One region of the Peribacillus sp. JNUCC41 genome, then DNA from elsewhere that is predicted to be linked to it. Evidence: riboswitches for the same ligand, from Rfam matches in the RefSeq annotation. Region 1 holds a riboswitch; each other region holds the start of a gene.
The links. A riboswitch is a leader RNA that binds a small molecule or an ion and turns the genes downstream of it on or off. The one in region 1 is predicted to bind S-adenosylmethionine.
Positions count from the first base shown of each region.

Region 1 (10,626 bases):
GGTGATCTTTCGGAAGTTAAAAAGAATGCCATCGTCAAGATTTGCGGCGAAATCCTTGAAGGAACGCTAGATGAGCATTTCCCGCTTGTAGTTTGGCAAACGGGAAGTGGTACGCAAAGTAATATGAACGTGAATGAAGTGGTCGCTAACAAAGGAAATGAATGGTTAAAAGAAAATGGTGAATCGGAAACCCTTCATCCGAATGATGATGTTAACAAGGCACAGAGCTCAAATGATACTTTCCCGACAGCCATGCATATTGCTGCCTTTATGGAAGTCGCTGAAAAATTGGTTCCTGCCATCAAAGCTCTTCGTGATACATTCGATACAAAAGAAAAAGAATTTTGGGATGTCGTGAAAATTGGCCGGACACATCTTCAAGATGCTACACCATTAACATTGGGACAAGAGATTTCCGGTTGGAAAGCGATGCTCGACAAAGATCTAGCGATGATTGAGGAAAGCAGCCAAAAATTATTGAACCTTGCACTAGGAGGAACGGCTGTAGGAACCGGAATCAATACAAAAAAAGAATTCCCGGGACTTTCCGCCAAACAAATTGCAGCTGATACTGGATATCCTTTTGTCACATCTGATAATAAGTTCCATGCATTGACAAGCCATAACGAAATCGTCTACGCACACGGTGCTTTAAAAGCATTGGCAGCGGATTTAATGAAAATTGCGAACGATGTCAGATGGCTGGCAAGTGGGCCAAGAAGCGGAATCGGCGAAATAGCCATTCCGGAAAATGAGCCAGGCAGCTCCATCATGCCAGGTAAAGTCAATCCAACACAAAGTGAAGCGCTTACCATGATTGCAACTCAAATCGTGGGTAACGATGCTACAATTGGCTTTGCAGCAAGCCAAGGTAATTTTGAATTGAATGTATTCAAGCCTGTCATCATCTATAACTTCCTGCAAACGGTAAAATTATTGACGGAAGGCATTCATTCATTCAACGATAATTGTGCGGTAGGCATCACTGCAAATGAGGATAAAATCAAAGAAAATGTAGAACGCTCCCTTATGTTGGTAACAGCATTGAACCCGCATATCGGTTATGAAAAAGCAGCCAAAATCGCCAAAACTGCATTCAAGGACAACTCAACATTGAAAGAAGCTGCGTTGAAATTGAAGTTCCTGACGGAAGATGAATTCAAAGCATGGGTCGATCCTGCTAACATGGTTAATAAATAATTGAATGGAAGTGCCCTCCCTTGGTATTAGGGAGGGTGTTTCCATGGGTTAAAATAATGGAATGAACAAATACTGAGATCATAGGTATCGTGAACAGGAGGAAAAACAATGTCTTTATGCCCGCTTTGCAACGGTCTAAGAAAAATTCATGTGAAATGCCCGAAATGCGGCAGTGATCTTGATGATAAAGGGAAATTCATGGACTACGCTGATGATTACAGTGCTTATATGGATATCGACATACTTAAAGAAAACGACGGATACCCTAAATCCCTTCAAAAAGGCCAATGCCCGCATCTCATGAAATGCTCTGAATGCGGACATGATGAAGTGGTATTGGTCCAGGAATGAATTTATCCTTTTTAGTTGAATAAACGTAAAAAGACCCACGACGAATGGGTCTTTTTACGTTTAATTGGCTGATAACTTCATGCTTTCCTGCATCTGTTCATCTTCTTCCACTAAAATGCGATGTTCAGTCCCTTTGTCAAAAAAGTGTGCTTTATTCATATCGAGGGCAAGTTCGATGTTTTCGCCTGCCTGGATGATATTCTTGGCATCGACGCGTGCGACGAAGTCCTGCCCCTCTAATGTGGAGTAGAGCATGATCTCCGCGCCCATCAGTTCGGCTACATCAATTTGGGTTGTGAATGCAGTGTTAGGGGACTTCGTGAAGTAAGCACCTTCATTATGGAAGTCCTCCGGACGGATGCCAAGGATTATGTCTTTTCCGACATATCCTTGATCACGCAGCATTTTCATCTTCAATTCAGGTATTTCAAGTGTTTGTTCGCCTATTTTAATAGTGCCTTCTTTTAAGGTTCCAGTAAAGAAGTTCATGGCAGGCGATCCGATAAAGCCGCCGACGAAAACGTTTATCGGTTTCTCATAAACGTCCTTTGGTGCACCGACCTGTTGGATGATACCATCCTTCATTACAACAAGACGTGTTGCCATCGTCATTGCCTCTGTTTGGTCATGCGTGACATATATCGTTGTGGTGTCGAGCCGTTTATGTAGTTTAGCGATTTCCGCACGCATTTGAACCCGTAGCTTTGCGTCGAGATTGGATAATGGCTCATCCATCAAGAAAACTTTTGCGTCCCTTACAATGGCCCGGCCAAGTGCGACACGCTGGCGCTGACCACCTGAAAGGGCTTTAGGTTTCCTGTTTAGCAGCTCTTCAAGTCCGAGAATCCTTGCCGCTTCATTGACTCTTTGCTTGATTTCCGCTTTTGGCGTTTTCCTGAGTTTTAATCCGAATGCCATATTATCATATACGGACATATGAGGATATAAGGCATAGTTCTGGAAAACCATCGCAATATCACGATCTTTAGGGGGGACATCATTGACTCGCTTGCCGTCTATATATAAATCCCCTTGGGAAATGTCTTCAAGTCCGGCAATCATCCTTAATGTCGTCGATTTGCCGCAACCCGAAGGTCCCACAAAAACTATGAATTCCTTATCGGCAACACGAAGGTTGAAGTCTTTAACAGCCGTAACCTTTTTATCATAAATCTTGAATATATGATCCAACACTAACTCTGCCATGAAAAATCCCCCTTTTAAACTCCTGGATTACTTGTACCAATTAACTATAGTCTAAGCCATCGGATTTGAAAAAAGTATGGGCACATTGCACAAAAAAAGGGTGATATTACCTGTTTGCATTGAAAATTAATCATTCAGTAAAAGTATCAAGTATGCAGTAAGGGCATGACGGAAGTTTCTAATATCGAGACCAGTTCTTTCAGAGAATTTATCGATTCGGTATTGTAAGCTGTTCCGATGTATATAAAGCTGTTTGGAGGCATAGGTGGCATTTGAATTACATTCGATATACGTTTTAATCGTTTTGATCAGTTCTGTATCCTGCTTGGTCTTGCCAAGAATCTCATTGATATACCACTTTGCATTCTTAACGGATGGATCCTTTATTAATGAGTGAGGGATGATGTCTGCCAAATCAGCCACCTTTAGGTCCGGCAGATGCATCTGTGCCAAACCAAAACACTTTTTCTCCTGAGTCCAGTGCTGATGAAGGTCTTGATTTATAGGGTGAAAGCGCCCGGTGAACATACGGGTCTTTACATAAAAGTCACTTTCAAGCGTGGAAGAAATGGCGATTAGTTGTTTAGTTGATAAAGATTCTTCTTCGTCCGTTTCAATTAAGACTCCCGCCGTTTCGTTTTCCCAAACAATAGCTGCCTCAGATGGAACGAAAGCGAGGAAGGCTTCTTCAAAATCGGTGTTGGAAAAATCAGCATGAGTCAGCTTGAAATGAAGAAATCGAACATTCTCCCAGCTTGTTAAAGGCAATGGTGCATTCGGTTCGGATAAAAAAGTTTTCCATGATGAGTCTGGATGTACATTGAAATTATTCGGGTTTATGGAAGGAGCAAAAAGCAGTTCCAATAAACGGATTTCTTCGTCTGTGATTTCTGAACGGGGAATGCCAAGTATACTTCTTGAGTCTTCGAACCAAACATAGTCAGAAATTTCATCAGTATCCATTTTATTGGTAAGGGCATTCGGGAATTTTTGTTTAAGATTTTCAAGCATCATTTCCACCTTCTTTCTCCCTTTCCATATCATTATAGCGAAAAAGAATAAAGTTCAAAAGAATAGGATATTGCTAGTTTTTCCGGGAAGGGATAATCAAAGAAAAGTTGCAAGTTTTATTAATTTTAGGAAAGGGTATTGCGTATGCTTTATGGAATATCGTTAAAAAGAGGAGGGAATCTTTTGAACATATTATTATTGGGCGGTACACGGTTTTTAGGCAGGTATTTAGCAAGAGCTGCGATAGAGAAAGGGCATGAAGTCACACTTTTTAATCGTGGAAGCGATCCTTATGTCTTTCCCGAAATAGAACAGTTAAAAGGGGACCGCGATGGAGATCTGGAAATGTTGAAAGGGAGACAGTGGGATGCAGTCATTGATACATCAGGATTTATCCCTCGAACTGTATCTAAATCTTGCAGACTGCTTAATCAAGTTAAACATTATACATATATTTCAAGCATCTCAGTTTATAGTGATCCAACCGAGCCAGGAATTGATGAAAATGGAGAGGTTCATATACTAAATGATGATAAAGCGGAAGAGATCACCCGCGGAACTGCTGGACCGATATACGGTGAATATTATGGACCGTTAAAATCATTAAGCGAAAAAGCAGCTGAAAAAGAACTGCCGGGGAAAGTTTTGTCCATTCGTGCGGGGCAAATAGTGGGTCCATATGATTACACTGACCGATTGCCGTACTGGCTTAAAAGAATAGCGGAAGGGGGAGAAATTTTATCTCCTGGACGCCCTGGACGTCCAATCCAAGTCATCGATGCAAGGGACTTGGCTCAATGGATCATCCAAATGATAGAAAAAAGTATGACAGGTACATATAATGCCGTTGGACCGGATTATACACTAACTATGGGGCAATTACTTGAAGGCTGCAAAAAGGTAACAGGAAGTAATGCTGACTTTACATGGGTATCTGAAAAGTTTTTGGATGACAATAAAGTGGAGCCGTGGGGAGAGATGCCTTTATGGATACCAGAAGAATTCCCTTTTCCGGGAGCTAAGGAACCTCTGAATGGTTTTTTGGCTGTCGATAACAATAAAGCCATCAATAATGGACTAACATTCCGTCCCCTATCAGAAACCCTCGAAGAAATATGGAATTGGGAAAAGGGACGTCAGGAATCTGTTGTTAGAAAAGCAGGTATCCACAGACAACATGAAAGTGATCTCCTTGGATTATGGAAACAGACAATAGGTTAGAAACCTTCTTTTATTTTATTGAAGTACTGAAGGCACATTAAGTGTGCTTGGTGAAAAGGATGATTTAACCAAACAATGTGAAGGAATTAAAAAAACGATGGGGTAAAAACCCCATCGTTTTTTAGTACATGGATCTGCTTGCATGGTTCGTGAGGATTTCAAGGTTTTCCATGGCGGCCGCCACGTTGTCCTTAATGAAAGGCCTGCTCCCAATAAGGGGAAGCAGGCCTCGATTATTTGATCAATTCATCCAGTCTGGTTTTCCGAACCCGGCAAATTTGTCATCGATGACTTTTTCGAACTGGTCGGATTCCACTACTGATTTAATATCCTTTGCAAATTGGGAGTCTACATCTTTTGTATTCACTGTAACAACGTTTCGATACATATCCGGCATTTTTTCTAAAACAAGGGCATCCTGGAGGTCCATTTTCGCTGCAAGAGCGAAGTTGCCAGGGACCGCTGATAGGTCAACACTGTCTGTTGCCCGGGGCAATTGAGCGGATTCCAATGGTTTGAGTTGGATGTTTTTTGGATTTTTGGTTACATCCTTTTCAGATATTTTTAAAGGGTCGACATCTGGATCGACTTCAATCAACCCTTCATCCACCAGCACTTTAAGTGCACGTGCGAGGTTAACCGGATCATTGGGCACTGCAAGGGATGTACCGTCTTTAATTTCTTTCAATGATTTATACTTGTTCGAATATATGCCCATTGGTGCTGTTGGAACTATGATAAGGTCGGAAAGCTCTAAATCATTTTCTTTAGCGAAGTTATCCATGTACACCTTATGCTGGAAGAGGTTGGCATCGATCGAATGGTTGCCAAGGGACTTATTCGGCTGGATATAGTCGGTGAATTCGACGATTTCTACATTGTAACCGAGATCTTCCAGTCCTGGTTTGATGGCCTCTTTAACCATATCGGCATAGGGCCCGGTAGTCGCCCCGATCTTCAATTCTTTTTTGTCTTCAGTTTTTGGGGATGCATCATCACTCCCGCATGCTGCCAAGCCAAGGGCAAGTGCACAGACTGATAATAACGAAGCTATTTTCTTCATTTGAAATTCCTCCTGTGTAATGAAATGTATTGAATCATTGAAAAATGACTGATCCCTATCGTTTGTTAACTATGTATGAGGCCTTGTCACCAACCATTTGAATGATTTGTACAAGGCAGATCAACACGACGATCGTCGTGATCATGACTGTGTTGTCATAACGGTAATAACCGTACCGGATGGCCAGGTCGCCAATTCCGCCCCCGCCGATTGTCCCTGCCATCGCTGAGTAACCGATAAGCGAAATGGTCGTTAATGTCAGTCCTTGAATGATACCCGGTTTTGCCTCTGGAAGAAGTACATCCTTAATGATCATCCATGGAGTGGCTCCTACGGCAATTGCAGCTTCAATCACTCCTCTGTCTATTTCACGTAATGCCGTTTCAACGATTCTTGCAAAAAAAGGTATTGCGGACACCGACAGGGATACAGAAGCCGCTCTCGGCCCTATTGTCGATCCAGTTAGAAGATCCGTTAAAGGAAGGAGGGCGACCAAGAGAATGATGAAAGGGATTGAACGGACAATATTGACTGCGAATCCTAGAAATCGATTCACGATACTATTTTCAAAAAATAAATTCCTTGTTGTTGTAAACAGCAATACTCCAAGCGGTAAACCGATTAACAGGGCTACTGCAAGGGAAACACCGACCATATAAATCGTTTCAAGAAAGGCTTTATTAAGATCAGGTAAAATATTGACGATGGAATCAAGCAGTGACATGTTTTAGCACCTCCACAGAACTGGAACGATTTTTTATATATTGCAATGCCGAATGAACTTGAGCGGCATCGCCTATTAACTCGATGATTAAAATGCCTAAAGGGACATCCTGGATATACTCAATTTTACCGTGTAAAATATTCCCCTTTACTGAATGGGATTGGAGAGCATCCGAAAGGATCGACTCACCAGCGGTTTGCCCTTCGAATTGAATTTTAATGATCGTACCTTTACTTTCATCAATCAAGTGCGGAGGGAGTGCGAAATCCAGAACACTGCTAATGAATTGCTTCGTTAACTCCTGCTTAGGCTGTGAAAATATTTCATAAACGGGACTTTCTTCAATTACACGGCCATCCTGCATGACGGCGACACGGTGGCATAGCTCTTTGACCACTTCCATTTCATGTGTAATCAACACGATGGTGATGCCAAGCTTACTGCTTATCTTTTTCAATAATTGTAAAATCGCTTTTGTAGTTGTTGGATCAAGTGCTGAAGTCGCTTCATCACATAATAGAACAGTGGGGTCATTTGCTAAGGCACGGGCTATGCCTACCCGTTGCTTCTGTCCACCGCTAAGCTGCGCCGGATAGACATCTTTCTTATCGCTGAGCCCTACGATTTCCAACAATTCCAATACACGTAACCTGATGGCATCCTTCGACCGATGCGCGGCCTTTAAGGCGAAAGCGACATTTTCATAAACGGTTTTTGAACTGACCAGTGAAAAGTGTTGGAATATCATTCCGATTTTTTGCCGTTGTTTACGAAGTTCTTTACTTGATAAAGAGGTTAAATCAATGCCGTCGATGATGATATTTCCACCTGTCGGACGTTCAAGCAAATTCAAGCAGCGGAGTAATGAGCTTTTTCCAGCTCCACTGTAGCCGACAATTCCATACACTTCGCCAGTTTGAATGGTTAAAGATACGTTATCCACTCCGATAACTCGGTTTTTCTTCGAGACGTATTCCTTTCGGACTGAACGGATTTCAATCATGAGCTTTCCCCCTTAAACATTAAAAAACTGCCCCTATCATTCAGAAAGAGGCAGCGAAATTATATCTCGTCTTATCTTTCAGAATGCAATCATTCTGCAGGAAGTGGCACCGTTCCCTAAGGGCGGTTGCCGGACATCACAGGGCCTGATCCCTCCGTCACTCTTGATAAGTAAATTATTATTTTAGAATATTTCAAGTTTTTCAATATAATCTATATTATTTGTAAAATTCGACAATGTCAATCGTTTCTGAAATTTTCGGGGTGATTTTTTGTTATTAAAGTTTAGTAAGGTCCATTAAAAGTGGGCAATTATGCAATAATCCAGCATTTTTGTCCAGGTTAATTATTCCAAAATTTCCTTGTCAAAAGAGTGAAGTGGTAATACATTTATTATAGTAAAGTTAGAAAAAGGAAGATGAAACTATATTTGTGTAATGATGGGGAGGCAATTGAATGTTAGAGATTAACACGATAAATGATGTGGTTTGTGTGAACGGGACTCCTGGCGGGAACAAATCCGGGATGAGTGTTTATGTCTTTTTAACGGATGGTCTATTGATAGATACTGGCGCACAGATTTTATTGGAAGAGCTCATTCCATTCTATGAGTCCGCAGACTTCGACTCAGTGGTCCTGACTCACTATCATGAAGACCATACCGGGGGCGCTGCATGGATACAGGAAAATAAAAAGGTCCCGCTTTTCATTCATCCGATGTCGGTTGAGGTTTGTGCAAAGGATGCCGTATATCCTGAATATCGTAAAATTTTCTGGGGAAAGAGAGACGCCTTTAAAGCTGAGTCGGTAGGGAAGGCCATTCATTCACGCACCCAAACGTGGGAGCCCATTTTTACCCCTGGTCATGCAAAGGACCATATGGTGTATTTGAATCACAGTAATGGCATGCTCTTTTCAGGAGACCTTTTCGTAACACCAAAAACAAAGCTTGTCTTACGGGAAGAGTCTGTCCCGGTCATCATCGATTCCATTAAAAGGTTACTTCAATATGACTTCGGGGAAGTGTTTTGCTGCCATGCTGGACATGTCCCTGATGGGAAGGACATGTTTCGGAAAAAGCTCGATTATTTGGAAAACCTACAAGGTGAAATTTTACGCTTGCATTCTCAAGGGCTGACCGTTCATGAAATCCAGCAGGCCGTTTTACCGAATCGCTATCCCCTTATCGAGATATCTGGGCATGAATGGGATTCAGAGCATATCATTACATCGATATTAAAAGAAAATATTTTAAATGTAAGGGACAATGGAACTATTTGAATGCTATTTCAATGTTTTCTATTTGTCACTCAAACAACTTCCATAGGGGGGAATGCAGTGCAAGCGGGAGATGAACGGGATAAGTAAAAAAGGGGAGCCCTCCTTAAGAGAGCCCACCTAAATTATTTATTTTCGTTGGGATCTGTTTCATCATAAAAATCATGTGCTTCTTCGATGTTCTGAAGGTTAGCGACTTCATACACATTTCCGCCTGCCATTCCTTCATTGATGATACGGTCGATATCCAGGTAAACGGAGTCCTTGCCATCATATTCGGTATCCTTCAAAAATGTCATTTTTTCTTTATCCAAAATTAATCCCTCCTAGCCTTTTCTTTAGTTTAGGCAAAGGAGCTTTTTTTATTCTGTATAAGGATTTCATGAATGTAAAGAAAATTCATTCATATACATGGAAGATCATTAAATCATGTACCATGCTTTTGAGTTTGGTTTCATCTGTTTCGGAAGGCGGGTTGGCTGTCCACTCGATGGAGCCATCTTTATGATACAAGGCTTGGACTGCCTTCTTGTTGAAATAAAAGGAAATTCTCCATCCCGGCAGATTTTTATGCAATGGTGACCATTGAAAATGAGTGATCATATGTATTACCTCCATATATACAGTTTCTCATTTAAGTATAATGGAAAACGGCAGCTGGAGGTGTTATTTTATTGTCAGGTTGGGAAAAGTTAATTCAATGAAAAGATTTTTTAAATGCAAAAGCCTGTTTGTTTCAATTTCCACTTCATCGAATTGCATGGGCTTTGAGTTCACTTCATATATGAAGAGCGAACCCGATTCGTCTTCCCCTATATCAATGGAAAACTCTCCGAGAAACCCGATTTTTTTCGAAAGTATCTCTCCGCATTTTTGGGCGATATTCGCTAATTTTTGATTCAGGCTTCTTGATTGCAGGTCTTGATAAGGGAAAAGCTTACCCCCTCGGGGAGTGTGGGTGGTGATTTCCTGAGTTTGTGACATCCTTACCGCTTTGCCGGTCACTTTATAAAAACCTTTTTCATAATGGACGAGAATCCGGTAATCATAACGATGTCCAAAAAGTTTTTTTGGTCTGATCGCCTGTTGAGCAAGATAGCTCCTTTTTAATAAATCCCTTTTTTTTGTTTTCCAGAATGATGCGAAATCCGGGAAGGACTCACTATGCTTCAAGCTATTGAACAATAGTGTACCATCATCATTTTTGATTATGGTATAAATGCCTTTCCCTTGGCTTCCTTTGCAGGGTTTAAGGTATATATGCCTGTAGGTCTCCAGGAATGAATAAAGGCAATCGCTGTTTCGTAAGACCGTTGTGGGCGGAAGGTGTTTGGTGAGGAATCCATCTTCATTTAATGCTTCGAACATTACATATTTATCTATAAAACAGGGGTTGAATAGATGCATTCGGGAATCTTTAAAGTGTGTGATAAGATGTTGGAATTCCTCTGACGCCTCATAGCTCCTCGAAGGGATACGGTTATAGACGATGTCAGGGAAGGGTACTTTACATTCGATCCACTTGTTTGAAATGGAGGAAAAAACATACCCTCTCAACGAATCGGGATGA
Region 1 covers NZ_CP062163.1:2,976,262-2,986,887, forward strand. The annotation lists gene fumC (class II fumarate hydratase) at 1-1,200, shown strand, start outside; gene JNUCC41_RS14450 (hypothetical protein) at 1,309-1,551, shown strand; gene JNUCC41_RS14455 (ABC transporter ATP-binding protein) at 1,612-2,757, opposite strand; gene JNUCC41_RS14460 (PucR family transcriptional regulator) at 2,884-3,771, opposite strand; gene JNUCC41_RS14465 (NAD-dependent epimerase/dehydratase family protein) at 3,952-4,989, shown strand; gene JNUCC41_RS14470 (MetQ/NlpA family ABC transporter substrate-binding protein) at 5,231-6,052, opposite strand; gene JNUCC41_RS14475 (methionine ABC transporter permease) at 6,108-6,776, opposite strand; gene JNUCC41_RS14480 (methionine ABC transporter ATP-binding protein) at 6,763-7,779, opposite strand; SAM riboswitch class I at 7,848-7,952, opposite strand; gene JNUCC41_RS14485 (MBL fold metallo-hydrolase) at 8,235-9,059, shown strand; gene JNUCC41_RS14490 (hypothetical protein) at 9,182-9,370, opposite strand; gene JNUCC41_RS14495 (YheE family protein) at 9,456-9,659, opposite strand; gene JNUCC41_RS14500 (YheC/YheD family endospore coat-associated protein) at 9,723-10,626, opposite strand, start outside.

Region 2 (10,626 bases), 1.9 Mb from region 1:
TAACGGCGGAAAAGTTAAATGCGTGGTCCACCATGATGATGAAAGCCAAAAGTATTCAATTGATTTAATCGGGAACGCAACCTATGAATTCAAGGTATCGATTGAAATGGACCTAGATCAGCCTGAAAAATTTGAAGTGCTTGAAAAAGAGGATTTTGAATTGGAAACAAGCTTATATGCCAAGCTTCAGGATGAAGTTCAAAGTTATTTGAAAACAAAATTATAAAAAATTTCCAGACTGCAGCAAACTCGAAGAAGAGAGTTTGCCTGCAGTTTTCTCATTTAAAAACCTCTTAGTAATGTAATCAAAAGACCATTCCAGTTGATCCGGACCGGAAGTCAGGGGACTCCTACTTAGAAAAGTGCGTCCCAGAAAGAGTGCCTGGTGAGGGGGATCAACGGTTCATTTTAAACTCGCTAAGACCAATCAGCTGTTGGTCTTTTTTTGTTTTAGGAACGACAATACTTCCAAAAAGGCTGGTCCATTATCGATGAGTCTGTAATCCATAAATGCACACCCTTCCTTTTTTATTCTGCTTGGTATGGTTTCAATCGTAAAGTCCTTTAATTGGAGATTTTCGTCCACTTCCTTCCAAAACAAAGGTGTAGCCACACCAGCGAAAGAATTTCCCCGCGGGGAATAAGGAAGGATGATGGTTTTTCCTTCACTATGCTGCACAAAGTCCAAGTAAAGTCGATTATGCCGATTTATTTTCATCCTTTCCGTTGTAAAATCATTTGGGTTGGAACTTGATAAGTAGTCACCGAGAAAGTCAGTGAAAATGCGTGTCTCCTGATAAGTAAATGTGTCTACAGGCAGTGGGATGTGTATTTGCAGTCCTTTGTTACCTGAAGTTTTTACAAAAGCTTTTATCCTTAATGAATCCATCACCTTCTTTATTTCCTGTGCGGCCTTTATCGCTAAGGAGAAATATTCGATGGAAGGAGGATCCAAGTCCAGGACGATTTCGTCGGGGCGTGTTTTACCCGCTTTCTGAAATGGCGCATGGAATTCCAATGCAAGTTGATTGCCGAACCAAAGAAGCGTTTCAATATCGTCACATAGCATATACTCGATATCTTCATCAATGAACGTTTTAATAAAGGACGGTGCATAATCAGGTTTGTTTTTCTGGAAAAATCTTTCTTTATCCAAAGTGCCATGAGGATAGCGGATCGTCGTAAGCAGTTTATTCTTCAAGAAGGGTAAGAAGAAAGCTGAAACCTCCCGTAAATAATGGAGGTATTCAACCTTTATCACCTTTTTATTTCCTGTTATCCAAAGCGGTTTATCCCTGGAAGTTATTTGCACAGAATCTGGAAATGTATATTGACCTAGCACGAATTTCTCCCAGGTACATTCTTCGGGAGCCGTTTGTAAAAGCCATTGTGAAAATTGAGGCTCACGCAATTCATTCTCCTCATACACGTGCAAGAATTGGACTTCGATGCAAATGGATGGATGGATATAAAAAAATTGTGTGTCCTCGTCTGATGCATTTTGCTTGATCAGTTCATGCAATATCCTTTTATCTTGAGGACTCAGTCCATTTTTAACACTTCCGATTTTGGTTACGGCACCTTCTTTGAAAACTGCGAGGGAAACGTAACCATTTTCTTTATGCAATGCTGTAATGAAACAAGAAACGGTCTTCCAATTTTTCACCTTGATCCATGAGGCAGTACGTTTCCCTTCTTGCCAAGTCCCACGAATTTCCTTGGCGACAACCCCTTCGCCATCTAATAGGGTGACCTTATTCAAGGCATTATCCAATATGTCAAAACTCTCTATTAATTGTATCAAAGCCTTATCGTTGGGATCAGGGGGCATAGGAAAGCCAAGATTTGCCCCCATATTCAACATCAATTCCCTTCTTTCTTCCATGGGTTTAGCTGCTACGTTTTTTCCGCTGATGCTAAGCAGGTCAAACGCTATGAACCGGCATGGGGAAAAACGGGCATTTTCTGAAATTAAGGATTGTTTCCCAAGGCGTCCTCGCCACTGTATTTGAAAAAAGTCGGCTTTCGCCTGATTGGTAAGCCAGACCAATTCGCCATCTAACCGAAGCGGGAGATAGTCTTTCAGGTGCAGATTTTTGATGTAAGCAATGATTTCCGGGAATTGTGGTGATAATTCCTTTTCGTTCCGACTCGAAATGCTAATGGTATCGGAGTCTATCGTTAAAATAGCCCTAAAGCCGTCATATTTGACTTCATAACGCCAATCCTTGGAATTGGGGGCTTCAGGGTAATAGGTAGGCAGCATCGGTTTCATTTTTTGTATTTACCTCCGCAAATAATTGGTTAAGATTATTTTGCCAAAAAAACGAAGTGTTAGAGTTGGCAATTATTTTTTCGGTTTTTTTTGAACAAAGGGGAATAATAAAATCGTTCTTCTCTTTAAAAATAAGTTATGAGGTGACGAATATGCATACGATGTGGAAGGGGAGCATATCATTCGGTTTGGTGAACATTCCGATCAAACTTCATGCTGCTACGGAGGATAAGGATATTTCTTTGAGGACGTTGCATAAGGAATGTCATTCACCGATTAAATACGAAAAGGTTTGTCCGGTATGCCAGAAAGAAGTGGGGAAGGATGATATAGTCCGCGCTTTTGAGTATACAAAGGGAAAGTTTGTTGTATTGGAAGACAATGAACTAGAACAACTGAAAAAACAAAACGAAGAAAAAGCCGTGGAAATCGTGGATTTCGTTAAAATTGAAGAAATAGATCCCATTTATTTTAACCGGAGTTATTACATGTCTCCTAATGACGGAGGGATAAAAGCTTATTCCCTTTTGAGACAGGCCCTCAAGGAATCGAATAAGGTAGGGTTAGCGAAAATCATCATCCGCTCTAAAGAACAAATGGCAGTAATCCGAGTCGTTGATAATACCTTGGTGATGGAAACGATTCATTATCCGGATGAAGTTCGCCCCACAGCGGATGTTCCGAATATTCCTGCCAACGATACGATTGAAAAAAAAGAAATCGATACTGCCGTTTTATTGATAGATCAATTAACGACTACTTTCGATCCGGCAAAATACACCGATGACTATCGAACCGCGTTGCTTGAATTGATTGAATCAAAGAAAGCAGGACAGACGACGATTACAGCCAAAACAAAAGAACCAGTTTCCAACAATGTAACCGATTTAATGGAGGCTTTACAGGCATCCATTGACCGTACGAAACATGATGAAACGGAAATGAAAAAGACGACCCGAAAGAAAGTGGCACCGAAAAAAAAGAAACAAGCTTAAACAGGAAGCTGAGCGGAAGACACATGATGTCGCTCGGCTTTCTGCTTGTTTTAGCAAGGTAATTTGCTTTCTAAATGGTAAGGAAAGTGAATTAATAGGGGAGATTTACATAGGTAAGGAAAGTGCAAATATGTAAGTGGATCACGATGTAAGAAACAAAATGGGATTAATAGAAAATGGTGGATGGAAATGAAGGCAAAAAAATTCGCTCCCTAAAGAGCGACAATGAGGAATTCAATCGTGAAAATCAACATATAGGCGAACGGTTGTAGTTTTCGACTATATATTGTGTTCATATTCTACCATATTTAATTCTGAAATAGCAACAAAATTACTGAACTAACCTATGAATTTTTCTGGAAATCAATGATATTTCCCCCATTTAACGGCTCATGAGGCTTTTGCATTTTCATATTCTTATAAATAACTACAGAATAAATGGATTTTTAGTATAATTTATACATACAGGATGATAAAAAATATATTTGAATGGAAGATGCAAAATGGAAAATGGAAAAATCAAAGCACTTCATGCCGGGAAGCCGAAGCATGAAATTTTTTCGAATATCGAAATCTTTTCAGCAATGGATAAACAAGCACAGGAAAATGTGACAGTGACTAAATCAGGTATAATTGGTGATGGGGTTGGTAATGTAAAGTTCCACGGAGGTCCTGATCGCGTTTTGTGCTTTTACCCCTTTGAGCATTATTCATTATGGAATGAAAAATTCTCTAAAAAACTGGAAATCCCTGCATTCGGTGAAAACTTAACTGTAGCGGGGATGAGAGAAGAAACAACATATATTGGCGATATTTATCAAATAGGCGAAGTGATTGTTCAAATTAACCAGGGGAGGATACCTTGTTCGACCATTTCCCATTTCAATCAAGAACCTAAGTTTTTGGAACTCGTGCTGAAAACGAGTTTAACTGGTTATTTTGCACGAGTACTTCAAGAAGGAACGATAAATAAACAAAACGAGATTGTGCTGATAGATCGTTTGCAGGAAAAAATTTCAGTTCATTATGCAGCAGAGGTAATCCTTCATAAACGAGATGGGCTGGAAGGCGCAAAGGCTTTACTTACACTAGACTCGTTAGCGGAAGACTGGAAACAAAGGATCCTGAAGAGGGTTCAAGCTGCAAAAGGTTGAATGATTTTTGCAAAAGTGAAAAAAATGTCGATCAGGTATTGAAATTGACAGATTATTAATGTAAATTAAGTATAATCAAATTTTGAAATCTTGTGAAAATTATATAAATGGATCTTATCGAGAGAGGTGGAGGGACTGGCCCGAAGAAACCTCAGCAACCAGCTTAGGCAAAGGTGCTAAATCCAGCAAGCAGAGCTTGATAGATGAGGAGAATGTTTCAAAAAACCTTCTTCTTTGAGAAGGTTTTTTTCCTTTTCTCTCATACTCATAGAATACGACAAAAACAGGATTGTTTTTGAGAGAGGATGTAATGATGAATTTTCGTAAAGACGTGAAAGAAAGAATACTGGTTGGGGAAGGGGCAATGGGGACCTTATTATATTCAAATGGCATCGATCAATGCTATGAGGAATTAAACTGCACGAACCCAGATCAAATAGAATCCATCCACCGTGCCTATTTGGAAGCTGGTGCAGATATCCTTCAATCGAATACATACGGAGCCAATTTCAACAAATTGAAACGGTATGGACTGGAAGATGAGGTAAGCAGAATCAATCGCCAGGGAGTCATTCTTGCTAAAAAAGCGGCAAAAGGAAAGGCATACGTCTTCGGTACCATAGGGGCACAGCGGAGCATCAGGAAATCGGATTTAAGCATGGAAGAGATAAAACGGGGTTTTCGTGAACAGCTATACAGTCTTTTGATGGAAAACCCTGATGGAATTCTCTTGGAAACATTTTATGACCTGGAAGAACTGGAAACCGTCCTGCAAATCGTTAAAAATGAAACTGGACTGCCGATCATCGCAAATGTTTCGATGCATGAACTGGGAAATCTTCAAAATGGAATCCATTTAAATGAAGCCTTTCAAAAACTTGAGCAATTGGGTGCCGATGTTGTGGGGGTGAATTGCCGTCTCGGTCCACATCATATGATTCGGGCCTTGGAAGAAGTGAGTTTGCCAAAGCAAGCATCAATTGCCATATACCCAAATGCCAGCCTCCCGGATTATGTGGATGGAAGGCTCGTCTATAAAGCTGTGCCGGAATACTTCGGTTCAAGTGCCCTAGAACTTCGTGAGCAGGGTGCCGCGATCATAGGAGGGTGCTGTGGAACGACTCCGCTGCATATTCAAGCTGTAAAGAATGCGATTGGAAGTTTGGCTCCTGTGAAAGAGAAATTCACGAAATCCCGTGAAATAGAAATAATTGAAGTGAATGATAGAGAATTGGAACGTCCCCTGTTCGAAAAGGCCAAAACAGAAAGGACGATTCTAGTTGAACTTGATCCACCGAAAAAGTTAGGTATAGCGAGCTTCATGACTGGTGCCGAGGTTTTGAAAAAAGCAGGGGTCGATTCCGTTACATTAGCGGATAATTCGCTTGCCTCACCAAGGATATCTAATGATGCACTGGCTAATTTACTTAAGAACCAATTGAATATAGAGCCGATGGTGCATATAACATGCCGTGATCGAAATTTGATTGGACTGCAGTCACATTTAATGGGTCTGCAGACGGTGGGCCTGAACGAAATATTGATCATCACCGGAGACCCTTCAAAAATTGGGGACTTCCCGGGCGCCACTTCGGTTTATGATTTATCTTCCTTTGACCTAATAAGTATGGTCAAACAATTTAATGAAGGTCTTTCCTATTCGGGGCAAAGTTTGGGCCAACGGGCAAATTTCAAAATTGCTGCAGCGTTTAATCCCAATGTGAAATATCTGGATAAAGCGGTACTGAGAATGGAAAAGAAGATTGCCTGCGGTGCCCAATCCTTCTTGACACAGCCAATCTATTCCGTGGAGCAGATCGAAGAAGTATATGAAGCTACAAAACATTTAGAAACCCCGATCTTCATCGGTATCATGCCCTTGACCAGCACCAGGAACGCCGAATTCATCCATAATGAAATCCCAGGCATCAAATTGCCTGATAACGTTAGAAGAGCCATGGCGTTAGCGGGGGATGACCCTGTAAAGTCGAGGATTGAAGGAGTGAATATAGCGCGAGAGCTAGTGGACGCGGCAAGGGAAAAATTCAAGGGCATATATTTAATCACTCCGTTCCTTCGCTATGAAATGACGGCGGAACTTACGAAATATATTAGAAAAGTCGATAGTAAACATACATCAGAGGTGGCAGTACATGAATAAAAAAGCGATTCAAGATCAGTTGAATTCTAAAATACTCCTTCTTGACGGGGCGATGGGAACCATGCTTCAAGCGGAGAATTTGACGGCAGGGGATTTTGGAGGGGAACAATTTGAGGGCTGCAATGAATATTTATCATTGACGCAACCGGAAATCATCCAATCCATTCATGAAAAATATTTAGCGGCGGGTGCAGACATCATTGAAACAAATACCTTCGGAGCGACCAGCATCGTACTGGAGGAATACCAAATAAGCACTATTGCTTACAAGCTTAATAAGATTTCAGCTGAGCTTGCCGTTAAAGCTTGTGAAAAGTACTCCAATGATGAATGGCCAAGGTATGTAGCTGGCTCGATGGGTCCAACTACAAAAACGCTTTCCGTAACGGGCGGAACGACTTTTGATATTTTAACCGATTCCTATGCAGAACAGGCACTGGGTCTCTTGGATGGCGGGGTAGACTTGTTATTGGTGGAAACCTGTCAGGATATGCTTAATGTCAAGGCAGCCTTTTCCGGAATCAAAGCAGCATTCGCTAAAACAGGAAAAGATGTGCCTGTCATCATATCAGGGACAATCGAACCGATGGGCACTACACTTGCTGGCCAGTCCATAGAAGCTTTCTATTTATCGGTTGAACATATGAAGCCCGTTGCGGTTGGCCTTAATTGTGCAACAGGGCCGGAATTCATGATAGACCATATCAGGACACTTGCAGATATATCAAATAGCGCCATCAGCTGTTATCCGAATGCCGGGCTCCCTGATGAAGAAGGCCACTATCATGAGTCACCTACTTCACTGGCAGAGAAAATGAAGCAATTCGCCGAAAAGGGATGGATCAATATCATTGGCGGATGTTGTGGTACGACACCAGAACATATTAAAGAACTTTCCAGGGTCCTCGAAGGCATGAAACCCCGTACAATTACGGAAACAGCCCATGGTCATGCCGTATCGGGCATAGAGCCGCTAATTTATGATGATTCAATGCGGCCTTTATTCGTAGGTGAAAGAACGAATGTTATCGGTTCCCGAAAATTCAAGGAGCTGATACGCGGAAAGCATTATGAGCCAGCTGCCGAAATTGCACGCTCCCAGGTAAAAAAAGGGGCCCATGTCATTGATATCTGTCTTGCTGATCCTGATGGAGATGAGCTTGGCGATATGAAGGAATTTGTGGAAGAGGTCGTCAAAAAAGTGAAAGTCCCATTGGTCATCGATACTACGGATGAAGCCGTGCTTGAACAAGCATTAAAACATTCACAAGGAAAATCGATCATTAATTCCATAAACCTTGAAGATGGTGAAGAGCGCTTTGAAAAAATAGTGCCATTAGTCCATCAATATGGTGCTGCCGTTGTCGTAGGAACCATTGATGAAACTGGGATGGCAGTCGATGCTGAACGGAAATTGGAAGTGGCTACACGGTCTGTGAATTTGCTCGTTAATAAGTACGGTCTGAACAAAAGTGACATCATTTTTGATCCGCTTGTATTTCCTGTAGGCACAGGGGATGAACAATATATTGGATCTGCATTGGAAACGGTGAATGGAATAAAGGCGATTAAAGAAAAGTTTCCGGAATGCCTAACGATACTTGGCATTTCTAACGTTTCATTCGGTCTGCCAGCGAGGGGAAGGGAAATATTAAATGCAGTTTTCCTTTACCATTGTACAAAAGCGGGTCTCGATTATGCTATCGTGAATACAGAAAAACTTGAACGTTTCGCTCTGATACCGGAAGAGGAAGTGAAATTGGCTGAGGCACTGCTATTTGAGACTTCAACTGAAACTTTAGCGATTTTTACCGAGTTTTATCGCGGGAAAAAAGCGGAGAAGAAGGATAATGGTGTGATCCTGCCATTGGATGAACGTTTAGGTAACTATATTATCGAGGGAACGAAAGAAGGATTGGTTGATGATTTAAATGAAGCGATTGAGCGCGGTGACAACCCATTGGAAATCATCAATGGACCATTGATGGATGGCATGAGTGAGGTGGGGAGGTTGTTTAATGACAACCAACTTATTGTCGCAGAGGTGCTCCAGAGTGCTGAAGCGATGAAGGCGGCTGTATCCCACCTTGAACCACTAATGGAAAACTCAGAAGATAGTGCTAAGAAAGGGAAAATCCTTTTGGCGACCGTCAAGGGAGATGTGCATGATATCGGGAAAAACTTAGTGGATATCATCCTATCCAATAATGGCTATGAAGTCATTGATTTGGGAATAAAGGTCGCACCGCAACAAATCATAGAAGAGGTTCGAAAACATGAGCCAACTATCATTGGCCTATCTGGGTTACTTGTCAAATCTGCACAGCAAATGGTTTTAACAGCACAGGATTTAAGGCAAGCGGGAATAAATACCCCAATTTTAGTGGGAGGGGCAGCATTATCCCGTAAATTCACCGATTTTAAAATATCACCTGAATATGAAGGACCGGTTTTATATTCCAAAGATGCGATGGATGGTTTGGCTGTAACGAATATTTTACATGACTCTGACAAAAAAGTGGTGTACTTGGAAGAGTTAGTCGAGAAACGGGAAAGAGCGAAAGCGAATGCCGCCATTGCTGCCACGATGGAAAAACCTGTTCGGAAGCAGTCCACAGCTGCCCCTTTAAGCGATGCTCCTGTTCAAATACCGCGTGACGTCAAGCGTCACGTCCTGAAAAACTATCCATTGGATGTCATCCAGCCGTATATTAATAGGCAAATGCTGATTGGACATCATTTGGGGTTAAAAGGTAAAGTGTCCGAATTGCTTAAGCAAGGGAATGAAAAAGCAGTGCAACTTAATGATCTCGTTGATGAATTGATTGAATTTCTAAAGATGGAACCGGATTATGGTTTGAATGCAGTTTATCAATTTTTCCCTGCTCAAAGCGAAGGAGATAAGCTATTGGTATACAACCCGGAAAACCATAACGAGGTTTTGGAAACTTTCGACTTCCCCCGGCAAGATACGAATCCGCATCTTTGTTTAGCGGACTTCGCGAAACCAATCTCCTCCGGGCAAATGGATTATGTTGGTTTCTTCCTTGTCACTGCCGGAAAAGGGATTAGAAAATGGGCAGAAAAACTAAAGCTTGAAGGCGATTTCTTGAAAAATCACGCACTTCAATCACTTGCTCTCGAAACAGCTGAAGGTTTCGCAGAAAGAATTCATCAATTAATGCGGGATGATTTAGGTATAAGCGATCCGATTGAAATGTCCATGAAAGAGCGGTTTGCCGCTAAGTACACCGGGCAAAGGTTTTCATTTGGTTATCCTGCTTGTCCTAATCTGGAAGACCAGGAGAAGCTATTCCGCTTGTTACAACCTCAGGATATTGGCGTGGAATTGACAGAAGGATTCATGATGGAACCAGAGGCTTCCGTGTCAGCCATTGTTTTTGCACATCCTGAAGCCCGTTACTTCAATGTCGATCGATAACTCATTTAATAAAGGCAGCGGTATTTTTTACCGCTGCCTTTTAGTGCATGAAACCCCTTAATTGGTACATCTTAATGGTCAAAAGGAAGGGGATGCAACACCTATGAATAATTTCCTGAAATTATTTCTTTTCATGGCGGGTTCTTTCATTATTATTTTGTTGGCTGTGGATGTCCAGAACATTCAAGTACATGCAATGGTTCCCGAAGAGATCACACCGCTCCTGAAAAGTAAGGAAAATCAGAAAATCGCTTATTTGACATTCGATGACGGACCATCTTTGAATACCATGAAGATATTGGATATTTTGGACGGCTATCATGTTAAGGCCACATTTTTCGTTAAAGGGAATGAAGAACCATACGCAAAGGAAAGTTATCGGGAAATGGTTTCCCGGGGTCATGCGATTGCCCTTCATTCTTATACACATGATTATTCCATCGTTTATCGATCGACTGAGAGTTTCTTTCAAGATTTGAATAGGCTTGAAACCATGCTGCAAAAGGAATATGGGATAAAAAGCCGTATTGTGCGCCTTCCTGGCGGCTCGAATAATCGTCTGCGGCATCAGGCTGCAACGAAACCCATCATCAATGGAA
Region 2 covers NZ_CP062163.1:4,911,999-4,922,624, reverse strand. The annotation lists gene dapF (diaminopimelate epimerase) at 1-226, shown strand, start outside; gene ligD (DNA ligase D) at 428-2,275, opposite strand; gene JNUCC41_RS23720 (non-homologous end joining protein Ku) at 2,428-3,270, shown strand; gene JNUCC41_RS23715 (MOSC domain-containing protein) at 3,774-4,424, shown strand; SAM riboswitch class I at 4,536-4,634, shown strand; gene JNUCC41_RS23710 (bifunctional homocysteine S-methyltransferase/methylenetetrahydrofolate reductase) at 4,738-6,585, shown strand; gene metH (methionine synthase) at 6,578-10,027, shown strand; gene JNUCC41_RS23700 (polysaccharide deacetylase family protein) at 10,131-10,626, shown strand, end outside.
Region 2: linked by a shared signal. The riboswitch ahead of JNUCC41_RS23710 (bifunctional homocysteine S-methyltransferase/methylenetetrahydrofolate reductase) and the one ahead of JNUCC41_RS14480 (methionine ABC transporter ATP-binding protein) in region 1 are both predicted to bind S-adenosylmethionine.

Region 3 (10,626 bases), 1.7 Mb from region 1:
TATCAAGTGCAAATCCATTTCTATTTCATAAGACCACCAATCGTGATGTATATGAAGGCTTTCAAATGAGTAATCCCGACTTCCAGGATGTTCTGCTTTGGAATGAAGAAGGATTCATCACCGAATTCACGAATGGAAATGTAGTGGTGAAGATAAATGGTGAACTCTATACCCCTCCGGTGGACTCAGGTCTCCTTGCTGGAACATTTCGTCAAGACTTGATCAGGAAGAAGGAAATCAAAGAAAAAACCATTTCAAAGGATGACCTAAATAACGCAGATGAAATTTGGTTTATTAATAGCGTGCGAGGGAAATTAAAAGTCAATTTAACTTTCTAAGCTGAATATTCGTAAAAAGTGAAAATTGAAATCTTTATTGCAGTTTATGTAATGCTTGCGAGTGAAAAAATATTCAAATGCTGACGATTAAACCGGAAATTAAGGAATGAGTATTGGAATAACATTCGGCCGGAGTGTCGCAAATTTCTTCAACGGTTTCATCATAAATAAAAGTCTTGTATTAAAATCATGAAAGGGAATCGGGATGAGAGCATTCCAAACCTCATTTTATTAGACAAGATCAAAGAAGTTCACGACAGTGAACTTCTCAGACTGTAGACAAACTCGATGAAAATCGAGTTTGTCTACAGTTTTTTTTGGGGTTTTAAAAATTCGAACGTTGATTTCCACTCCAGGCACTCGCTTTCCGCGGGCGGTCCGGGAGCCTCCTCGGCGCCTTTGCGCCTGTGGGGTCTCCCTTGGACGCGCTTTTCCCGCAGGAGTCTCGCACACCCGCTCCAATCAACTTTGTTTTAACAATTAGATATAACCGCTTTTGCCTACAGTCTTTTTTGTTTTAAAATAGGAGTTTAAAACTTGAGGTGATGACGATGCTTTCGAAACATGATTCTATTCAGCGAGATCAACTTGAAATGATTACTTTGGATCAACTGGTGCCAGCGAACCATTTGGTTCGTAAAATGGAGGCGGCCATTGACTTCACTTTCATTTATGACTTGGTGAAAGATATGTATTCAGAGAAAGGGCGCCCAAGTATTGATTCAGTTATTTTAGTTAAATTGACATTCATTCAATATACCTTCGGTATTCGTTCGATGCGTAAAACAATTGAAGAAGTTGAAACGAATATGGCTTACCGTTGGTTTTTAGGTTACGGTTTCCATGATAAAGTGCCTCACTTCTCAACGTTCGGGAAAAATTACGAGCGACGCTTTAAAGATACTGACCTGTTTGAACAGATTTTCTATCGCATCTTAATGACAGCTTCCGAAAGAAAGTTAATAAGTGCTGAGCATGTATTCGTTTATTCCACTCATGTGAAAGCCAGTGCAAATAAGCGAAAGTTCGCAAAGAAAGTCGTTCGCAAGGAAACACGAGCGTATCAAGAACGCCTTCAAGAAGAAATAAATCAAGATCGTGAAAACCATGGAAAGAAACCTTTTCCACCAGATAAATTTGATAAGGAAGAAACCAAAGAGATTAAAGAAAGTACAACAGATCCTGAGAGTGGTTACTATGTGAAAGATGAACGGACAAAACAGTTTGCCTATTCATTTCACACGGCTGCAGACCGCAATGGTTTTGTGCTAGGGACGATTGTAACACCTGGAAATACGCATGATAGCCATATGTTAGAGCCACTGGTTGAACAAGTGATTGAGAAAGTTGGAAAGCCTGAAGCCGTTGCCGCAGATGCAGCTTATAAAACACCAGCCATTACAAGTTACCTCTTTGACAAAGAAATCACACCGGCTATACCCTATACACGGCCTCGAACAAAAGAAGGAATCTTCCGCAAACATGAGTATGTTTACGATGAACATTTTGACTGTTACCTTTGCCCATCGGGAGAGATTTTAAAGTACTCAACAACAAATAAAGAAGGATATCGCGAGTACAAATCTCCCAAACACATTTGTGAGACATGTTCATTTTTATCACAGTGTACAGAAAGCAAAGACCATCAAAAAGTGGTGACGCGCCATATCTGGCAAGAAAATATGGAAGAAGCAGATCACCTGCGTCATCATCAAGATGTAAAACCTATCTATGCGAAACGCAAGGAAACGATTGAGCGTGTATTCGCAGATGCAAAAGAAAAGCATGGTATGCGTTGGACTACATTAAGGGGACTTAAAAAATTGTCGATGCAGGCGATGCTTACTTTCGCTTCCATGAATTTAAAGAAGATGGCCAATTGGACATGGCAAGGTCCAAAAATGGCCTAACATAGTGGGCTCGTAGAGACCCAAGCTCTTAATCTTGAGCAAAATTCCAAGAAAATATCAAAAGGGGTTCGGAATTAATACATTCCGAACCCCTTTTGTCGACAAACTGAGAAGTTCACGACAGTGAACTTCTTTTTCTTTATAAACCCCATGAGATCAATAAAAGGTGGATGGCCTTTTCCAATTCGGATTCAGGGATCCCTGCAAAGCCCAATATGATTTTTGGAGGGGCATCGTCAACTTTTTCAATAGAATATGTCGATAGTCCATAAATTTTAATATGATTTTCGTTTGCCTTTTGAATAAGTGTCTCTTCATCCATGCCGTTCTTAACGATGAGGACGATATGCAATCCTGACCGTTCACCAATGATCTTTATTTGCTTATGTGGTTTAAACAAATCGATCACTTTATCCAACTTACGACGGTAAACTTTCCTCATTCGATTCAAATGCTTTTCGAAATCCCCTTCCTTCATGAACTGTGTCAACACATGCTGATCAATCCGGGAAACGGTGGAATGGTAAAAAGATAATTCCTGTTGATGAATTTGTAACAATGGAGCCGGAAGAACCATATAACTGATCCGAATCGATGGCATCAATGATTTGGAAAACGACCCTAAATAAATTACCTTATCACCAGCATCCATACTTTGTAAGGAAGGAATTGTTTTTCCACTATAACGAAATTCACTATCATAATCGTCTTCGATAATATAACGGTTTGTTGCCCCTTGGGACCAGTTCAACAATCGCGTCCGTCTGTTAACGGATAGGATCGTTCCATTTGGGAAGTGATGTGAGGGAGTGACATACACGACGTCGATCTTTGAATCTTCAATTTGGTTAACCTTTACGCCTTCTTCATCAATTTGCAGGGGGTGGACTTCATTTGGGTAGCTGCGCAAAATCCGGTGAATCAAGTGATACCCAGGATCTTCAACACCATAGATGGCATTTTTACCGAATAGGAGGACAAGCTGCTGCAATAAAATTTCCATTCCTGCACCAATGATGATCTGTTCGGGAACACATTGTACACCACGTGCATGATACAAATAATGGGCAATTTCACATCGTAGTTCATATTCCCCTTGAGAATCCCCCAGTAAAAGAAGATCTTGATGTGATTCATCGATTTTGCTTTTCGTGTATTTTCTCCATTTTTCAAATGGGAAGTGTTCCGTGTCAATTTGGCTGGGATGAAAATGATACAGTAATTCCCCTTTTTTATGATTGTTTTTTTCCAAGGATACTTGGTTCGTTTGTGTATATTCTAAATCCTCGAATGTTTGAATATAGTACCCTTTTCTAGGTATGACTTCAACGTATCCTTCTGCAGTCAATTGTTCATATGCCGTCTCGACAGTATTTTGACTTATTTGAAGGAACTCTGCCAATTTCCGTTTGGATGGCAACTTTGTACCGTAAAGAAGACGGCCATCAATGATTTCTTTTTTAATATGTGAATATAATTGTTCGTACAAAGGTATTTCACTTAACCTATTTAAATCACAAGAAAGCATATTCATTTTGTTTCCACCTTTTATAATAATTTTATGCTGACTCCATTAAGTTTATTAAAACTGATACTTTCAATGCGGTCAACTATTTTTTATACTAAGTCTAACAAATCTAAAAAATGCAAATATTAGGGGGAAGAGAAATGGAAAAATTATTAGGAACTGAAACAGTAAAAAGAGGAATGGCACAAATGCAAAAGGGTGGCGTAATCATGGACGTCATTAACGCTGAACAAGCAAAAATCGCAGAAGCATCAGGTGCTGTCGCTGTCATGGCATTGGAAAGGGTTCCTTCCGACATCCGTGCGGCTGGCGGGGTAGCTAGAATGGCAGATCCGCGAATTGTCGAGGAAGTAATGAATGCAGTGTCAATCCCGGTCATGGCTAAAGCAAGGATTGGCCATATTGTTGAATCAAGGGTACTTGAATCCATGGGAGTGGATTATATCGATGAAAGTGAAGTGCTGACTCCTGCTGATGAAGAATACCATATTCTAAAAAGTGATTTCACCGTACCTTTCGTTTGTGGATGCCGTGATTTAGGCGAAGCTGCACGCCGTATTGGTGAAGGAGCATCAATGCTTCGTACAAAAGGAGAACCAGGTACTGGTAATATTGTGGAAGCTGTGCGTCATATGAGAAAGGTACAGTCACAAATTCGTAAAGTGAGCATCATGAGTGATGATGAATTAATGACAGAGGCAAAAAATATTGGAGCCCCTTATGAAATTTTAAGAGAAATCAAACGCACAGGTAAATTGCCTGTAGTTAACTTTGCAGCTGGCGGAATTGCCACTCCAGCTGATGCAGCACTGATGATGGAATTGGGAGCAGATGGCGTTTTCGTGGGTTCTGGTATTTTTAAATCTGAAAATCCAGAAAAATTCGCATCGGCAATCGTTCAAGCTACTACATATTTCACCGATTATGAATTGATTGGCCGGTTATCCAAAGAGTTGGGCAGTGCAATGAAAGGAATTGATATTTCCAAACTAGCTCCGGCAGAACGGATGCAGGAACGTGGATGGTAATATGATAACTATTGGTGTTTTGGGATTACAGGGAGCAGTTGAAGAACACTTGAACCAAATCAAAGCTGCCGGCGAACAAGCAATTATAGTAAAAAAACCGGAACAGTTGCTGGAAATCGACGGCTTGATCATTCCAGGCGGAGAAAGCACTACGATGAGGAAGCTAATGGATCGTTATGGATTTATGGAACCGATCAAAACTTTCTTCGAGGGTAAAAAACCTATTTTCGGTACATGTGCAGGGATGGTATTGGCGGCCAATGAATTGGCTGGCGATGAGAAGGCCTATCTTGGACTAATGGACATTTCCGTGAAACGGAACGGATTTGGACGTCAACGGGATAGTTTCGAGGCTGAACTGACAATTAAAGGAATGGAAGATCCTTATAAGGCTGTATTCATCCGGGCGCCGTTTGCTGATGGAATTGGAGAAGGTGTAGAAGTATTGGCTGTTTATGAAGAGAATGTAGTGGCTGCAAGACAGGACCATGTCCTTGTCAGTGCGTTTCATCCAGAATTAACAGGTGATGATCGTTTTCTGCAACTCTTCATTGAAATGGTGAAGACCTCCGTAAGTAAGGTCGAATTGAAAACCTGCTAAACAAATGAAGCTGTCCTATTAATAGGGCAGCTTCAATTTTGAATGCTCCTAACACTATAAAAATACAATTTGCTTGAATTCATTGTCCTTTACTTTTATAATGGGAAAAGTAAGTAATCACTTACATACTTTTTATTGGCGAGAGGGGAATGGAAATGACAGCAAGAGTTGCAGTTATTACAGGAGGAGCAAGCGGAATTGGCCGAGCAACATGCTTGAAATTCGCAGCAAAGGGGGACAAGGTCGTCGTTGCGGATTTTAATGAGGAAATGGGACAGGAAACTGTTGAACAGATAAAAGTGGATGGTGGAGAGGCCATCTTTGTTAAAACGGATGTTTCTAAGCAGGAAGATGTTGAATCGTTAATCAATAAAGCAGTGCAAACATACGGAAGGATCGATATCATGTTTAATAATGCCGGCATTGGTGGAGGCGGTATGATTCTCGAACAAGATATGGAGGGTTACTTCAAAACGATTGGAGTGAACCAGCACGGAGTTGCTTTTGGAATCATGGCAGCAGGACGGAAAATGAAGGAGCTAGATAACAAGGGGGTCATTATAAATACTGCTTCCGTGTTTGGCTACTTAGCTTCCCATGGGACTTTTGCCTATCAGGCAACTAAAGGCGCTGTAAGAATGATGACTCAGACAGCTGCTTTGGAATTGGGTGTTTATGGCATACGCGTAGTGGGCATTGCGCCAGGCGGGGTTGACACTCCTATCATACAAGGCTATAAAGATATGGGAATCATCGATAAATTGAATGCAAGTCAAATGCGCGGTAAATTAATCAAGCCAGAAGCCATTGCAAATGCCGTCTATCTATTATCGTTAGAGGAAGCGGATGCGATTAATGGAAGTGTAGTCATGGTTGATGATGGCTATGCATCTTTTAAGTGATTTTCAAAAAAAAAAGAAAACATCGTCCCAATCAGACGATGTTTTCTATTTATGATATATGGGAATATTAATTCTAACAAATCAAAGGTAATATTGACCGATTGCTACCACCGAGATATCATAGAAATAGATTGGTGAAACCGGTCTTATCTTTATAAAAGAAGGTTGATATTTTTGAAAAAAGGGCAGCAAACCAAAGAACGAATCATAAATGTAGCCCGGACTCTTTTTGCCACTAAAGGTTTTGATATGACAAGAACGAATGAAATTGCCTCTGCATGCAATGTTTCCGAAGCTACTATTTACAAATACTTTGACAGCAAAAAAGATTTGCTTTTGGCTACAATCACCCCTGATGAAAACGAGGAATCCGAAGATGTGACTAGCCATCTAGCCACGGATGAACTAGTGGAGAATCATGTTTGCACCATGATAAAAAAAATACTTGAGAATAAAGAACAGTTTTCAATATTATTTAGGGAAACACAATTCGATCAAGATATTTCAAAGCAATATATAGATCAGATTTTCAAGCCAAATGCCAAGCATATTGAAATACAAAAGAGAATAGATAGCGGAGAGATACAATATATCTCTGACATTATCCTATTTAATGTAGGGATCATTTCTTTTACATTGGCATTATCTACACATTATGAGATCCATCAACAAAAAAAGGAGCCGTATTTTACTTCTGAACGAATTAAGAACATTGCACAACTTTTGGTATATGGTATTCATGGTAAACAAAATCATACATAATGAAACGGTCATATTTAAAGGCATGTGCATCAAGCCGCAAATATGACCGTTTTATATGCATTCAGAAACGACGCAGTCAAATTTGTGAATCCATTAAACCAGAGTGTAAGATTTGACTTATATTTTTCAGACTATTACGATAAATGCATACTGCACGAAATGCTTTAATAAGATTTTATCTGGAAATCATGTAACAATGGAGGGGTATTAAATGAGCGATATCGTAATTTTATCAGGAAGTCCGGCTATTCCATCAAGAACGGACATTTCACTAAAACATATTCAATCATTGGTCGAAAAAGAAGGATTTACCACAGCTTATTTCTCAATAACGGATTTCTCAGCAGATGATTTATTCCAAGGGAAATATAATAGCGAAGATATCTTAAAACTTTCAGAGAGAATTCAAGCAGCCAGAGGAATAATCATTGGTTCACCGGTTTATAAGGCTTCTTATACAGGTGTATTAAAAGCCTTGATTGATTTGCTGCCAGAAGGCGCTTTTAAGGGTAAGCCAGTTCTGCCAATCATGATTGGTGGAAGTAACAGGCATCTATTGGCGATTGACTATGCGCTTAAACCATTAATCTCAATATTAAAAGGAGAGCCGCTTCAGGGCATTTATTTTGTTGATAAGGAAATAGATAAACAGAATTCTGAAAATCCGATTAATGATTCACATTTAATTGATCGTGTCCAGAGTCAAGTTCAAGAATTTGTAGAAGCGATACAGTTAAGAAATTAATGAATTCAAGTAATCCCTTTAACAAAAGGACTGGCATTCAAACGTATTTCTTAACGTAATTACAGCCGTCCATAATAGGTTTATTAATGAAAATAGACTCATTTTTTTTGGAGACTTTATCTAAAAAAATGAGTCTATTTTCGTATTTAAATGAACATAAAATCATAAATTGAATAGTGTGTATAAAAATAACAGTTCATCCATAATATTAAACCAAGTTATTTTATAAGAAAACTCCATTGACAAGGATTAAATATATGTTAATATTTAAAATAATAAAACTTATCCAGAGCGACGGAGGGAATTGGCCCTTTGAAGTCCAGCAACCTGCATGATGGATGCAAGGTGCTACCTCCAACAAAATGTTGATCATTTTGGAAGATAAGGTAATGATATTTACCTTGGGATCTTTCCATCATGGAAAGATTTTTGTTTTTGGAAAAATTTCAGGTAAACCATAACAATGTAAGGTTGTATGGAATTATATAAAACTAAGAAATTCATTTAATCAGCGTCGAAAATAAAATATTCGCGGATTTTCTTAAAGGAGGAACTGGTTTGGATAAAGAGAATCAGCTTGAAGAAATATTTGAACGACTTCAAGAAATGCTTAATTCAATGAAATATGGATCCATTACACTTATAGTCCAGGATGGTAAAATCATTCAAATGGAAAGAAATGAAAAATTAAGAATTAAATAAGGTATCTGCTGACTAGAAAAACTAGAGGCGGGTTTAACTGATATATAGAGAGTATTGGTTAGATTCGTCTCTTTTTCCTAGAATCAAATAAACTGGGGAAGATTAACGGGTATTGATCAACAGTTACTCTAACCTGATACAGCAAGTTTTTAGAGGGGGCTACAAAAGTTGGCTGGATTAATAAACTATGAAAATTTCAATTCAGGGGAATTCCCTGTATTTCCTGAAGACAGTGACACAAAAGGAGCTTTGGAAGTTCTGCAATGGGCGAATGACCATTATGGAAACAAACTGATTTATGCTTGCAGTTTTGGTATTGAAGGCATCGCGCTTACTGATTTATTGGCGAAGGTCAACCCTTCGGCAAAAATTGTTTTCCTTGATACAGATGTTCATTTTGAAGAGACTTACCAATTGATCGAGCAAGTGAAGAAGCGCTATCCAAAACTTTCAATTGAAATGAAGAAACCTGCCTTGACGCTTGAAGAACAAGCAGCGGAATATGGGGATGAATTATGGCTTAGTGATTCCAATAAGTGCTGTAACATCCGTAAGATCATTCCGCTTACCGATGTGCTTTCAACGGCAACAGCCTGGCTTTCGGGACTGCGGAGGGAGCAATCCGAAACAAGGGCTAAAACCGAGTATATCAATAAGGATAATAAGTTCAAGTCGGTTAAAATATGTCCACTCATACATTGGACATGGAAAGATGTTTGGCGCTACGCCCACAAAAACGGACTTCCATATAATATCCTGCATGATAATGGATATCCTAGCATTGGATGTAAAACGTGTACAGCACCTGCATTCAATGCAGATGATTTACGCTCAGGCCGTTGGCAAGGAGCACAAAAAACGGAATGCGGATTGCATTTATCTTAAATAAATAGAAACCATAGGGGGAAATTAGCATGACAATCAGTCTACCGCACGGAGGAACATTAATCGATCTTTGGGAACCAAAATATGATTTTAGTAAAATAACAAAGTCAATCGAAATCGATGAAATCGCTTTAAGTGATCTTGAATTGATAGGCACTGGTGCCTACAGTCCGATTAAGGGATTCTTTACAAAAAGTGACTATGAGACAGTGGTCAGGGATATGAGGCTTAGCAGCGGACATGTATGGAGCATCCCGATTACGCTGCCTTTGACCGAAGAAATTGCAGAAACCCTTACTATAGGTGAAGAAGTAACGCTGACTCATGAGGGTGAAACATACGGGGTTCTCACCGTTTCCGATATTTACACTCCAGATAAGCAATTGGAAGCGACATTAGTATATCAAACGGATGATGAGAAGCATCCCGGAGTGAAAAATTTATTTAACCGCGGGGATGTATATGTCGGCGGGGAAATAAAGTTGATTAAGAGAATAGAGCGTCCGTTATTCCAAGCTAATTATCTGGACCCTGTCGAGACAAGGAAAGCTTTTGCTGAAAAAGGGTGGAAAACGGTTGTCGGTTTCCAAACGAGGAACCCTGTTCACCGTGCACATGAATATATTCAAAAGACAGCATTGGAGATTGTCGACGGCTTATTCTTAAATCCTCTCGTAGGTGCCACTAAATCCGATGACATTCCGGCAGATGTAAGAATGGAAAGTTACAAAGTGCTGCTTGAGAAATATTATCCCAAGGATCGTGTCTCCCTTGCAGTTTTCCCTGCTGCCATGCGTTATGCAGGACCTAGAGAAGCCATTTTCCATGCAATGGTCCGTAAAAATTATGGATGCACCCATTTTATCGTCGGACGTGATCATGCGGGTGTGGGCGATTATTATGGCACATATGATGCCCAAAAAATCTTTGGGAATTTTAACGCCGATGAGTTAGGGATCACGTTATTATTCTTTGAACATAGTTTTTACTGTAAAGCATGCGGCAATATGGCTTCCGCTAAAACTTGTCCGCACGGCAGGGAAGATCATGTCATCCTGTCTGGAACGAAGGTAAGGGAAATGTTGCGTAATGGAGAAATTCCTCCAGCTACCTTTAGCCGTAAAGAGGTCATCGAGGTGTTGATCGAAGGTCTGAAAAAGAATGAAGTTTATAACTGATTGGACATAAATTGAAGGATCATATGAAGAGGGGGATTATTATATGA
Region 3 covers NZ_CP062163.1:4,654,595-4,665,220, reverse strand. The annotation lists gene pabB (aminodeoxychorismate synthase component I) at 1-338, shown strand, start outside; gene JNUCC41_RS22595 (IS1182 family transposase) at 890-2,248, shown strand; gene JNUCC41_RS22590 (MocR-like pyridoxine biosynthesis transcription factor PdxR) at 2,388-3,782, opposite strand; gene pdxS (pyridoxal 5'-phosphate synthase lyase subunit PdxS) at 3,917-4,804, shown strand; gene pdxT (pyridoxal 5'-phosphate synthase glutaminase subunit PdxT) at 4,806-5,405, shown strand; gene JNUCC41_RS22575 (SDR family NAD(P)-dependent oxidoreductase) at 5,561-6,307, shown strand; gene JNUCC41_RS22570 (TetR/AcrR family transcriptional regulator) at 6,482-7,069, shown strand; gene ssuE (NADPH-dependent FMN reductase) at 7,281-7,814, shown strand; SAM riboswitch class I at 8,094-8,202, shown strand; gene JNUCC41_RS22560 (YezD family protein) at 8,373-8,516, shown strand; gene JNUCC41_RS22555 (phosphoadenylyl-sulfate reductase) at 8,697-9,401, shown strand; gene sat (sulfate adenylyltransferase) at 9,431-10,579, shown strand; gene cysC (adenylyl-sulfate kinase) at 10,623-10,626, shown strand, end outside.
Region 3: linked by a shared signal. The riboswitch ahead of JNUCC41_RS22560 (YezD family protein) and the one ahead of JNUCC41_RS14480 (methionine ABC transporter ATP-binding protein) in region 1 are both predicted to bind S-adenosylmethionine.